Regions from separate parts of the Sporomusa sp. 246TCP1 genome, predicted to be linked through region 1. Evidence: riboswitches for the same ligand, from Rfam matches in the RefSeq annotation. Region 1 holds a riboswitch; each other region holds the start of a gene.
What was found. Region 1 has a riboswitch for molybdenum cofactor ahead of AC1ECB_RS06000 (sigma-54-dependent Fis family transcriptional regulator). Riboswitches for the same ligand answer to the same signal wherever they lie in the genome.
Positions count from the first base shown of each region.

Region 2: another riboswitch for molybdenum cofactor. It lies ahead of AC1ECB_RS11890 (aldehyde ferredoxin oxidoreductase family protein); the one in region 1 lies ahead of AC1ECB_RS06000 (sigma-54-dependent Fis family transcriptional regulator).
Region 3: another riboswitch for molybdenum cofactor. It lies ahead of AC1ECB_RS26880 (16S rRNA (guanine(527)-N(7))-methyltransferase RsmG); the one in region 1 lies ahead of AC1ECB_RS06000 (sigma-54-dependent Fis family transcriptional regulator).

Region 1 is NZ_CM170492.1:1,200,054-1,204,500, reverse strand. Features, by position in the region: gene AC1ECB_RS06000 (sigma-54-dependent Fis family transcriptional regulator) at 360-2,408, opposite strand; molybdenum cofactor riboswitch at 2,591-2,705, opposite strand; gene AC1ECB_RS05995 (molybdopterin-binding protein) at 2,924-3,949, shown strand; gene AC1ECB_RS05990 (alpha/beta fold hydrolase) at 4,265-4,447, opposite strand, start outside.
Region 2 is NZ_CM170492.1:2,476,671-2,481,117, reverse strand. Features, by position in the region: gene AC1ECB_RS11900 (TOBE domain-containing protein) at 11-214, shown strand; gene AC1ECB_RS11895 (molybdopterin molybdotransferase MoeA) at 349-1,563, opposite strand; molybdenum cofactor riboswitch at 1,890-1,997, shown strand; gene AC1ECB_RS11890 (aldehyde ferredoxin oxidoreductase family protein) at 2,157-3,884, shown strand; gene AC1ECB_RS11885 (sigma-54-dependent Fis family transcriptional regulator) at 4,095-4,447, shown strand, end outside.
Region 3 is NZ_CM170492.1:5,678,947-5,683,393, forward strand. Features, by position in the region: gene AC1ECB_RS26865 (winged helix-turn-helix transcriptional regulator) at 1-226, opposite strand, end outside; gene AC1ECB_RS26870 (DUF134 domain-containing protein) at 335-784, opposite strand; gene AC1ECB_RS26875 (heavy-metal-associated domain-containing protein) at 1,157-1,357, shown strand; molybdenum cofactor riboswitch at 1,501-1,616, shown strand; gene AC1ECB_RS26880 (16S rRNA (guanine(527)-N(7))-methyltransferase RsmG) at 1,782-2,564, shown strand; gene AC1ECB_RS26885 (16S rRNA (guanine(527)-N(7))-methyltransferase RsmG) at 2,651-3,277, shown strand; gene AC1ECB_RS26890 (Rossmann-like domain-containing protein) at 3,422-4,153, shown strand; gene AC1ECB_RS26895 (16S rRNA (guanine(527)-N(7))-methyltransferase RsmG) at 4,289-4,447, shown strand, end outside.

The DNA of each region.
Region 1 (4,447 bases):
GTTCTAGAATGTTCCAAAATGTCCTAGAATTATTTTAGAGCAATTTCGAAATTATATAATTGCAAGATTTATGCCAATTTTGACTATTTTTCAAAAATACAATCAGTGCCATTTATTCTCTATTATTCACCTCCTCTCCACACGGACATTTTTTTTATTCGGAATACATTATCCCATATTTATGGCTATAAGTAGCTTTTTAAGCCAAATAAATTACTTTAATTACCATTAATTTTTCTTTGCAAAATAATAAATATAAGCGTGTACTAGACACATAATAACAATACTTCTCTCTCTCTCAGTCTAATATGTGTACCTAAATATGTGCATAATTGTGATGCAAAAGTGACACTTATGCACTATTTGTATATTTCATACTGTTTCATTTTTCGGTACAAGGTATTTCGCGAAACTCCCATGCTGCGCGCTGTCAGACTAACATTTCCTCGATGGTTGAAAAGCAATTCCAGTATTTCCTGTCTTTCATGCTCTTCAAGCATGAAGCGTCGCCCCTGTCGCCCCTCTCTCCCGCAAAAAGATTCTGCAGCATGATAATTTGAAGAAACCACATTTTCGCTATCTGTATTTGCTGGTTGCCAATTACAAATTTCTTTCGGTAAATTCCCGAGATTTACCACCTGCCCTTCTGTCAGACTAACAATTCGCTCCACCACATTCTGGAGTTCACGCACATTTCCTGGCCAGTCGTATCGTACAATTCGGTCAATAACCTCCGGACTAACCAAAAAGTTCCGGTCATGCTTATCCTGCTTTTCTAAAAAATAGTTAAACAATGCTACGATATCATCGGAACGTTCCCGCAGCGGCGGTATTGTGATCGATATAACATCTAACCGATAATATAGATCTTTGCGAAAGGTCCCCTTTTCTACTTCTTTCAATAAACTTTTATTGGTAGCACAAATCACCCTGACATCAACAGGGATTACCTTATCACAGCCAATTCGATTTACTTTTCTCTCCTGCAATACACGCAGCAACGCTACTTGCTGTTCCAACGGCATATCGCCAATTTCATCCAAAAACAGCGTTCCGCCGCAGGCGAGCTCGAATTTACCTGGCTTCCCCCCACGCTTAGCCCCAGTAAAGGCACCCTCCGCATAGCCAAATAGTTCACTGCCAATAAGTTCCCTGGGTATAGCCCCGCAGTTTACAGCTATGAAGGGTCCGGTGTTACGTTCACTTCGATTGTGGATAGCCTGAGCAAATATTTCTTTTCCTGTACCGCTTTCGCCTTGAAGCAATACGCTGGATAGTGAGTTTGCGGCAAGTGAGGCTATCCGGACAGCTTCCAGAATAGCTTTACTTTCGCCAATAATGTCGCTAAACTGTAAAGTCCCATAGTTTCCGCTAAACCGGTTCACCAAATTTTGAATTTGTTTAATGGGCCGTAGAATAATAACACCGCCTGTCACTGCTCCCTGTTCATCGGTAACAGGCTCCCCTGATGCCCAAAAATGACTAATCTCACCGTTGATGTCAAGCATGATTTCAGTGTCTGCGCAGGATTCTTTACACATTAGCATTCTTCTAACAAAGGAATTTTTAGCTCCTAAGATGCTTTCTACCTGAATTCCACGCGTATCCTCAATGTCATTTATGCCAATGCCAAGTATATTTTTGGCAACAGGGTTCAGTTCGCTAATAACACCATTATTGTCAACCATAATTACGCCATCAGACATAGTATTGAAAATACTTGTCAACCGATTATTAATTACACTTAGTTCTTTATTTTTTTTTCTAATACCTAGCTGAGCCATAATTGCTTCCGCTGCAGCCATCACCATCCCCAGTGTATGTAAATGAGCAGCCTCTGATTTGCCTGAAACATCAAGAATTCCTATAACTGTCCCTTTCTCGTCAATGATCGGGGCTGCCGAACAGGTCAAACAGTGATGTTTGCGGCAGTAATGCTCAGATCCTGAAACCTGAATTGATTGCCCTGTAATCAATGCTGTACCAATAGCGTTAGTACCAGCTTCGGCTTCACTCCAATTCGCACCTTGAAAAAAACTCGCCGTCATTGGGTTTGTCAAGGTATCCTTATCGCCAAAAATTTCCATAATATAACCACGTGTATCGGTTAGTGCCACAACAAAACCAGAGCCTGCGACAATCTGGTACAAGTTTTCCATAAAGGGTTTGGCAATAATAATAAGATCCCGGTTTTTTCGCAACATAACCTGAAGACTGGCAATTTCCAATTGGCGATGAATGCTATCATCATTGGGATTAACCTTGGCTTGACGGCACCTTATCCATGAATCCCAAATTTCTGGTCTGATAGAATAATTATAATTCTTGTCAGTACTTTTTAGCGTGGCTGTAAAATTTAGCCATCCGTCCCAGGTACTATCAATAGAGTTTTCGGCATACACAGCCATAAGTCACCCTCCTGTCTAAATTTTAACGTAACATCAGGTCCTGCAAATAAAGAAAATACGGCTTGTGCCAATCTTTTTACTAAGCAGCAGCCGCTGTTGTCCTCGTTCCGGTTTTAAAAAAGTTATGCTTATAGGGAAAATAAAAAGACAGAGCACGCAAAAAAAGGAGAGCGCTCTGCCTCAAATAGTAGCACTTACTCCTTTCCGCAACGGGAGGCTTACCGGTTTCCTGGTAAACCCAACGATCTGGTTGTCGTAGTTTCCATTAGACTACCAGATTCGGAGTTAATGAATATTCTGTTATTCATCAATATTATTCGTTACTAGCGATTAAAATCCTGCCTCATCGATGAAATATTCTCCAACGAGTTACATTTATCTGTCTAATGCGATATTTGAAAATTATAACCAGTGTGCATAGTGCCATTTCCCTTTGCTGCACTTTGCTTTTTTATTTATAATATAAATAGTACAGCTTGTTCTAGGTACTTTCATAATTATAAGGAGTTGAGCGGATGAAAGTCGTATCAGTATACGAAGCGGAAGGTATGGTAATGTGCCATGACATTACAGAGATTGTTCCCGGAAAGTCAAAAGGCCGGGCATTTAAAAAAGGTCATGTAGTAAAGAGCGAGGACATACCTAAACTACTAAATTTAGGGAAAGAGCACTTATATGTCTGGGAAATAAATGAGAATGCTTTGCATGAAAATGCTGCAGCAATTAGAATCGCCGAAGCCGTTGCCGGCCAAGGCATTACCTTGACAGAGCCAGTGGAAGGCAAGGTTGAACTTAGAGCGAAAATGGCGGGTCTGTTAAAAATTAATACCAGTGCATTAGAAAAAATAAACGACATTGATGAAATAGTGTTGGCTACCATTCATTCAAATCAGATGGTCGGTGCCGGAGACGTTATTGCCGGCAGCCGGGTTGTTCCTCTGGTAATTAATACTGACAAAATACGCAATGTGGAAAAAATAGGTGAGGCGTTTTTCCCAATCGTGGAGATCAAACCGTTAAGATCGCTAAAGGTAGGAGTCGTTACCACCGGCAGCGAGGTTTATCATGGACGCATACAAGATCAGTTTGGCCCTGTTATACAGAGAAAAATAACGGAATTAGGCAGTCAAATTTTACGGCAGATCTTTTCTGATGATAATGTTGCGATGATTTCTGAGTCCATCCTAACGTTAATCAAAGAAGGGGCCGAAATGATTATAACCACCGGCGGGATGTCGGTTGACCCGGATGATGTAACCCCTGCGGGAATTAAAGAGGCCGGCGGCTGTGTCATTGCTTACGGAGCACCAGTACTTCCGGGGTCAATGTTTATGCTTGCCTGTATCGGCGATATTCCGGTATTAGGTTTACCCGGTTGCGTGATGTATCACAAAACAACAATATTTGATTTGCTTGTTCCTCGTATTTTAGCAGGAGAGGAAATTACCCGGAAAGACATTACTCGCTTGGCCCATGGGGGATACTGTTTCAATTGTGATTTGTGCCAATACCCTCATTGCACTTTTGGTAAAGGCAGTTAGGTGATGAATGTCAATTTTTACTCTTTGCAACTACGTACCATCGTCCATCTGCTTTAGCGAAGGTTACCGGTATCTGGGATTTTGGTGCTGATGTTATGCTTCAAATGCCGCCTGGAACACTTTAGGCGCGACTTCACCGGAATGAGCGAACTAACCAAACTTACAACGAAGTTAACCCAGGATTAAAATATTATCCTCGTTATAACCTTTTAAAACACTAGCAACCCTTTGGTTAACATTAATTGATAACCAAAGGGTTTGCTAGTGTTTCAGTTCCGGACTGTATAAGAAACTGTAATTTTGAATTTCAGTTATTCATTTTTCCACCTTGTGTATTCTCAGCAACGTTTCCGCCAATTCCTCCGGTGCTACGAAAAATGGAGAATGGCCCGTATTTAATTCACACACTAGTGTATTGGGAAATCCGGCAAGCATTTGTTTTTGCAAATCAGGAGGTATTGCATTATCTTTAAGAGTTTTAATATACACTTTGGGAAC
Region 2 (4,447 bases), 1.3 Mb from region 1:
GTTGTTTACAATGAAAATCAGCGGAAGAAACAAATTAGAAGCTACTATTAAAGAGGTTGTTAAAGGAACTGTTATGGCTAAAATCGTTATGGATTATAAAGGTACCGAACTGGTAGCCGCCATTACGATAGATTCTGTTGAAGACTTGAACCTCGTTCCTGGAGATAAAGTTACGGCTTTGGTAAAAGCTACTGAAATGATGGTGCTTAAGTAAGGATAGGGGCGAGACAAGCCGCCTCTGTCTTTAAAAATATGAGATGCAAGATGTTAGAACCCCCCCATTACTTGCTGGGCAAGTAATGGGGGGGTTCCATATATAACTAGTAACAAGAAGTGTTTTAAACCCGGCTAAGCATTGACCAGCAAAATAACCTCGACTTCGCTTCCGCTCGGCAACGGAGGACTATTTTCCGGAATTACAATAAGCGAGTTGGCAACCATCGCCGATTTCAGCATACCATTACTCTGCAGGCGTAAAGGTTCGGCTAAAATACCATTATCTTTTTGCCAGCACTGCGACCAAACAAAACGTTTTGCCCCTGTACTTTTATTAAACGGAGAGGCTAATACCGCTCTTACCCGTGGCCGCCACCATGTCTTATGACCGCACATCTTCATCAATATTGGCCTAACTAACTGTTCGAATGAAATAGCCGCTGCTGCCGGATTCCCAGATAATCCAAGATAAAGCTTGCCATTTTTTATACCAGCCAGCATCGACATTCCCGGTTTAATGCTTACTCTGTCAAACAATAAGGTAATTCCGAGTCTATCATACACTTCGCCAATTAGATCGTGATCACCTACCGAGGCTCCGCCTGTCGTAATTACAACATCACAGGTAGACGCATTCTCTAGCATTAGAGCTATTTCATCTACATTATCTAACACATTGCCCAGAAGGATAGTTTTTGCCCCGGCATCCGCAACTTGAGCACTAAGCATGTAACTATTGGAATTACGGATTTTTCCAGGAGTCAACTGATAATTTACAGGGATAATTTCACTGCCGGTAGCAATAATCGCGACCAGCGGCTTACGAAAAACACATACCTGCGCTTTTCCCAATACCGCCAGCATGCCGATTACTCCTGCATTTATTGCCGTACCGGCAGATATTACCTCTTCATCGGCTGAAATCTCTTCACCCTGGAAACAAATGTTTTTTTCTGCCCCATGACCATCCAAAACAATGATCTTATCACCATCTGCAATTGTGTCTTCAATACGTACAACTCCAGTAGCTCCAGGAGGCAGAGGGGCTCCAGTCATAATCCGGCAAGCCATTCCCGATGTAATAGTATGATGTGGAATATCCCCCGCGGGGACATAATCTACTTGACGTAAAATTACCGGTTTGCCAGGTACAGCCCCCTCAACATCTTTGGCTACGATCGCATAACCGTCCAAAGGAGACCTGTCAAATGGCGGAAAATCCATATTAGATACTATGGTTTCAGCTAATACCCTCCGCCAGCTTTCGCTTAACTCTATTATCTCTGTTGGCATAATTTGAACTAGATTTAACAACTTTTCCTGAGCCACTTCTAACTTTTCGGTCATTTTCCACCCTCCAGTAGTATAGTTATATTATACATTAGCTAGTTACATACAAAAAGGAAGCCCGTGTTAACGGACTTCCTTTGCGTAATGGCTGGTGTGAGAATTCCTTCTCACGCCCTGTTTACTATCGCCGATCTGGCGATAGTAACTCGGAACTCTTGATAGGATATATTCTCTTCGTAGCAACTAAATTCCTGCAAAAAGTATTATTCGGCAGGTATAATTATATTCAAGAGATGGGACAATTAAAAATAATTTATAAAATGTAAAAATTTCCTTAAAAAATTTTTTTTTTGCAGGAATCTTAAAGTATAGAAGCAAATATATATTATTAAGAGTTCCGAGTTACTATTTCCAGCCAGGAGATAGTAAACAGGGTGCAAAAAGGAATTTTTGTGCCTGCCATTATGCAAAGGAAGTCCGTATTACGGGCTTCCTTTTTGCTGTTTATGTGTTTATTTCTTATTCTGGTGAATACCCTTTGAAGAAATAGTAAAGAAAAGAGGTTCTAAAAAAGATTTACTAAAATATTTCACTAAAATATTTTTAGCACCTCTTTTTTTATAAAATCATAATTATTAAGGAGGGTTTTTATGAGTAAATTTATCCGTGTCGACATGGCAACGAAAAATGTTGCTACCAGCGAGGTTCCTGAAAAGTACGTCGGCATAGCAGGCCGGGCGCTTACTTCCAACTTCGTCGCCGACGAAGTGAAACCAACTTGTCATCCACTGGGGAAATACAACAAATTAATTTTTGCACCCGGCTACCTTACCGGTACCAACGCTGCTAATTCCGGTCGGCTTTCCTGTGGCGCTAAGAGCCCGTTAACCGGTGGTATCAAAGAAAGTAACACCGGCGGTACTTTTGGTCAAAAAATGGCCAAAATGGGCATTAAGGCACTTGTATTTGATGGAATTCCGGAAGAAGATAAGTATTTCATCGTCAAAGTTACTATGAACGATGTGACCATTGAAGACGCTCCCGCTGAGATCATTGGCATGGGTAACTACGAAGCCATTAAAGTTCTGCAGGCAAAATACGGCGCTAAAGCCGGTGTGGCTATCATTGGTCCAGCCGGTGAAATGAAGCTTATGGCAGCCAACATTTCCTTTGCTGATCCTGAAAGCAATATCCGCAGCGCTGGTCGCGGCGGCCTGGGCGCTGTCATGGGTTCCAAGAAGATAAAAGCCGTTGTTATTGATGATACTGGCGCTCCTGGTGTTCCCATTGTTAATCGCGAGGATTTCAAGAGTGCTGCCAAGCGATTTGCCAAAGCCCTTACAACTCACCCGGTCACCAGTCAGGGTATAACCAAATACGGTACCAATATTCTGGTCAACATTCTGAACGAAGCCGGCGGTCTGCCTACTGAAAACTTCCGCCGTGGCCGGAACGAATGGGCCAATGACATCGGTGGCGAAACTATGACTGCAACCATGGAAGCCCGCGGCGGTAAGCCTAGCCACGGCTGCCATCCCGGTTGCATCATGCGTTGCTCTCAGCACTATGTTGACAAACAAGGCAAATATATTACCAGCGGGTTTGAGTATGAAACTATTTGGGCTCTTGGCGCCAACGCCAAGATTAATGATCTTGACCTCATTGCCTATGCCGACCGTGAATGCGATGATGTTGGTGTAGATTCCATTGATATCACTGTTGCCATTGGTGTTTATATGGAAGGCGGTGTCATTCCCTGGGGCGATGGCAAGGCTGCCCTGGATTTGATTAAAGAAATTCGCAAAGGCACTCCCCAAGGCCGGATCCTCGGCTGTGGTGCAGCAACCGTAGGACGCGTCTATGGCGTTTCCAGGGTTCCTATCGTCAAAGGCCAGGCAATTCCTGCGTACGACCCGCGTGCGGTTAAGGGTGTAGGCTTGACCTACGCTACCACTCCGATGGGCGCTGACCACACTTCCGGTTATGCGGTTGCTACCAATATTCTCAAGATCGGCGGCGATGTCGACCCACTGAAAAAAGAGGGTAATATCGAACTGTCCCGCAACCTGCAAATTGCCACTGCCGCTGTTGACAGCACTGGTATGTGCCTGTTTGTTGCTTTCGCTATCCTGGACATCCCCGATGGTTTCCAGGCGTTGATTGATATGATTAATGCCCAGTACGGTCTGTCTCTTACTGCAGACGATGTTACTGATCTCGGCAAATCTGTTCTTAAGGCTGAGCGCGGCTTCAACCACAGGGCCGGCTTCACTAATGCCGATGACCGTTTGCCGGAGTTCTTCGAGGAAGAATGTGCACCACATAACACTACCTGGGACTTCACAGACGAAGAAATCGACGAAGTATTTAATTTCTAGGCACGTAAAGCCGGGCTTAAGCCCGGCTTTTTGGCTAAGTGAACTCGTTTCAGCTTAGTTGAAACATTGGGATTCAGGTGGAGAGTCTACTCCACCTGAATTAACGCCGCTTATCGCTGGTGATATCGTACTTCCAGTTGGTGTATTGATGATTATTGCACCAGTTTATTGCGCATAAAGTGAATGGCTAACAAGAAAGGAGTGGTTTGTATGACGATTGCTGCTTTGCCTATGATGGACCCTGTTTACGTGGAATGGGAAAAATTTTTACAAACAGGTAATCCATATACGTGCAAAGCTCGTCAACGGATTATTGAGTCGTGGGACAGATGCTATCATGGGAGAGTAGATCCTTATGATGATCAAATTCACCACCAGTTAGATGCTTTGGACCTGCATAAGGTTTTGAAAGAAAAAGAAAAACTTATTCAGATAGCAAAACCATTTATGGCTATGCTTTATGAATTTTTTAAAGGATCCGGTTTTATAATTGCATTAACTGACGAAAATGGCTGTATTCTTGAAATGTTATGCGACGAAGATAATAGGCAAAATCCAATGAG
Region 3 (4,447 bases), 1.5 Mb from region 1:
CATTATATACTTCACGATGTATTAGTTTATCCCGCTCAAGCTCTCGCAGTTGGTGGGTCAGGATTGGCTGCGAAATATTAGGCAGTTGTTTTTGCAGGACACCGAATCGTTTTATTCCTTCGCTTAATCGCCATAATATCACTAGCTTCCATTTACCGCCGAGCAATCGTTGGACAAGGGCAATTTGAGTAGAAGTTACGGGGCATAATCGTTGAGGTTTTGTCATAATTGTTTACACTCCTTTTCTAATGGATACTTTTTCAATATAACTACCATTTATCATTGATTTTGAAATAATTGCGTGAGATATATTTCATAATTAGCGCAAAAATTTTTATTCATCTTGATGTATAACAATTAAAGCATGACACGCAGGACATGTTACCTCACAGCAATGTTTCTCACAACAACGTTGTCTGGTGCAATGCGGTAATGTCCACTTGTGGCCGCAGGTTTGGCAGGTAAAATAGCGTAGGTCAGTTTGGCATTTGTGAGCAATTCGAAAAGTGCCGCCGTCAACACGCAATGCCTGGCCCCGCCATAATGCAGCTGCTATTTTTTGGTGCGCCGCATTAACAATACGATTAAAGGTAGAGCGGGATACTTCCATGCGTTCAGCAGCAGCTAATTGATCAAGTAGTTCAATATCTGCTAAGCGAATGGCTTCCATTTCTTCAATTTTTAAGGTAATTTCATCTTGTTTGCAACAGGGAATTCCTGCAGGCTTGTAAAGGGTAACAGGTGGTAATTGTTCAATGCGACGTTCTTTATGTGGACGAATCATAATATCCTTTCAAATTAGAACTATAAATGTTGGACAAGGAAAACTTGAATAGAAGTTACGGGGCATAATCGTAACGAAGTTTTGTCGTCATTGTTTACACTCCTTTTTTAATAGGTATTTTTATATTACTAGCTTACATAAAAATACCTAATTGCAATTAAATACATTTAAGTATATTATTTAATAAAAACAAACAAATGTAAATACACATAAGCAAAAACTTTGTATATTTTTATTAGTTTTTGTTATATTTAATGTTGCTAAAATATAATGTAAAATGCTGTTTACCAAAAATGGTATGGTTTTATAAAAAAGCTTAGCAATAACTACTTGTTATATCTAAATTTTACAGAATGGAAAGGGGGTGAGAAAATGAGTCAAACAGTCTTAAAAATTGAAGGCATGTCATGCGGTATGTGTAAAGGCAAGGTAGAAAAAGCACTTAAAGATCTGTCTGGAGTTACAGGTGTAACTGTTGATTTAGGAAACAAGGAAGCGGTTATAACTGGTTCCGCAGATCGTGCTGAGTATGTAAAGACGGTAGAGGGACTTGGATTTAAAGTTGTCGGTTAAGATCTACGTATAGTTTTTTGGTTTAAGCCAAACCGGCGTTCGTTTGAACGCCCGGCTTGACTTAGATCAGATTTCATGATTGTAGTTAGGGTAATTAAGCAATAGCAAAAAATGATGACAATCCCAAAGTAAGATTAAATATATTGAATATAAAATTCCGAGCTAAATTGCCTAAACTGAAAAGAATGGCAACTAGCCAATGGGTATAGCGGGAAACTACTTTACCTCCCATTTGGAAAGGAATGTAATTTTAGAGATAAGTGCAAGAACATCTATTGTATGGTTATGTGTATATTGCATTATTTAATTCTGAAATTGCCACGCCATTCCTTATGGCTTATGGCAATTTCTTTATGTATTAGACCAAAACGTTGGAATGACGGTCAGTGTTTATCAAAGCAGGCCAATGGGAGGACTGGAATAAATGGATTTTCGCGCAAAATTAGCTGCGATGGCTGTGAAATATAATATCAAACTTAGTGATAAGCAATTGGAGGAGTTGACTTGTTACTATGAAATTTTGCAGGCCAGAGGTTACATTCAAAACGCAGACACAACTATCGGGATTATTATTGATTGTCTTGCGTGTTATGATCCGGCGGTCTTCCCTGTTGGCTGCCGGATTGTCGATGTGGGAACGGGAACGGGGTTTCCTGGTCTGTTGCTAAAAATATTGCGGCCTGATGTCGAGATCTGCTTGCTTGATTGGTCGAACAAGCGGTTGCCGCTTTTGCGGGAGGTGGTTGACCGGCTGGGATTGCTGGGCGTTACGGTGGTTCATGCCTGGGCCGAGGATGCCGGTCAATGCCGGGAACACCGGGAACAATACCAGGTCGCACTCTCACGTGGCATCCCCTCTTCGCTTACTGTTCTGCTGGAGTTATGTTTGCCCTTGGTTTGTCCCGGCGGTTATTATATTGCCTTCAAAAGTGAAAATTATCAGGAGCAAGTCGCGGCAGCCGCCGCGCGTATCGTCATGTTAGGTGGAGAATTAGCCAAGACCAAATCTGTGCAGCTTACCAATCAGGATAACAGCCAGGCGCTTGTTTATATAAAAAAGGTGAGATCAACACCGGCCGAATATCCCCGGTCTTGTCTGTGCAATTATGTTGAAACGGTCGAGGAGCAACAAGAACTTGTCCGGCGCTTACGAAATTTGGCCGAATGCCTGCCTGACCGGAGTAGTAAGTATACATATTCATTATAAGAACAAGAATATCGGGCTAACATGTGCGCAAAAGGGCACATGTTGGTCCGGCTATTGTCTTATTTAGCGATAGGAGGAATGAACCAATGGATTTTAATGCGGCATTGGCTACTATGGCCGAAGAATACAACATTAAGCTTAGTGATAAACAGTTAGAAAAATTGACTTGTTACTATGAAATGCTGAGGGACAGAGATTATATCCGAAACGCCGAAATAACGGTAGGTACAATGATTGATTGTCTTTCCTGTTATGATGTTACGATGTTTCCGGTTGGTTGCCGGGTTATTGATGTGGCTGCCGGACCTGGATTTCCCGGCATACCGCTAAAAATATTGCGGCCGGATAGTAAGCTTTGTTTGCTTGATGCCTCAGATTATCGGCTGGAATTTTGGCGGGAAGTTGTCGATCAACTGAAGTTATCTGACGTTACACTGGTTCATGCTCCGGTTGAGGAAGCCATACTTATGCCAGAGCATCGTGAACAATATCAGGTTGCCGTATCGCGTGGCCTTTCCTTTTCGCTCAGCAAATTGGTTGAGTTATGTCTGCAATTGGTCAAGCCGGACGGTCATTATATTCAGTTTGAGGTCGAGCGCCGCAAAGAAGTGCCGGATGCAGCCGCAAAAGTTGCCGCCGGGGGCGGACAATTAGTTAAAACTGTGACGCAAGAACTTGAAAAACGTACATTTGTCTATGTAAAAAAGGGATAAAGCCGGTGTAAATATTCAGATAATTTTTGTAGCTCCGGATGGCGATAGTTCATTTTGGAAGCCACTGCGTTCGAAAATCATAATTACAGCGAAATGATATAAAGAAAAGTTTTACTACCATAAACTAAAGGGAGATGGCAACAAATGTCATTATTGGAAACGGCCCAAGTGCGGCTTGCTAAGATTGCAGCGGAAAACGGCTGGAGCGAACAAGAAAAAGTTTTAATTGTTTCGGCGCGGGACCTTACCCCGGAAGAAGCGATCGGTAAACCTGACCGTGATGATTATCCTTTACTTAACGGGAAAGAAGTTATGCTGGAATCGCGTCTGGGCGAGGGAATCGGCCAGGCGTTTACCGATCAGCCGGGACGCTGGGAAGGGACGCTGGGTAATGTACTAAATCTGAAACTGGATACGAATTTTCGCCGGGCGATTTTTGTAGCGACATTAAATGCCCTAATGCGCAGCTTAAACCAGGTGGAAGCGACAATTCATTGCAAAGATGCAGAACCTGCGCAATGTGCCCAAAAACTGCCGGAATATATTCGCGAAAAATATGGCAACCCCAAAATCGCTTTTATCGGTTTTCAGCCGGCCATGATCCAGTCTTTGAACGAGGCCGGATTTGAACTACGGGCAAGTGATCTTAATCCGGACAATATCGGCCAAATTCGATGCGGCACGCGAATCTACGATGCGGCCTTGAATGCGGAGCATGCCCGCTGGGCAGATATCGTGCTCAGCACCGGCAGTGTGCTGGTTAACGACACGTATCATGAACTTCAGCAAGGAAAACCGGTGATTTATTTCGGTGTAACTGTAGCCGGGTTGGCCGCGATGTTCAATTTGCCGCGGATTTGTTTTTGCGGACACTGATAATCTTACAGATTAATTATTATGGTGGAGCTGTAAATGTATCCAATTACTTTTTAATTGCATCACCTGGACAAGGTTATAAATTAATAACGAAAAAATTGCGGCTGAAAAATTAACAGAGGGAGAATGAAATATATGACTTTAAGTGCGGAATTGACTACGATGTCGGCAAAAAATAACATAATACTCAGCGGCAAACAATTGGAAGACTTAAATTGTTACTACGAGATGTTAAAAGCCCGGGAGTATATTCGGGATGCCGACATAACAATAAGGACCATTATTGATTGTCTT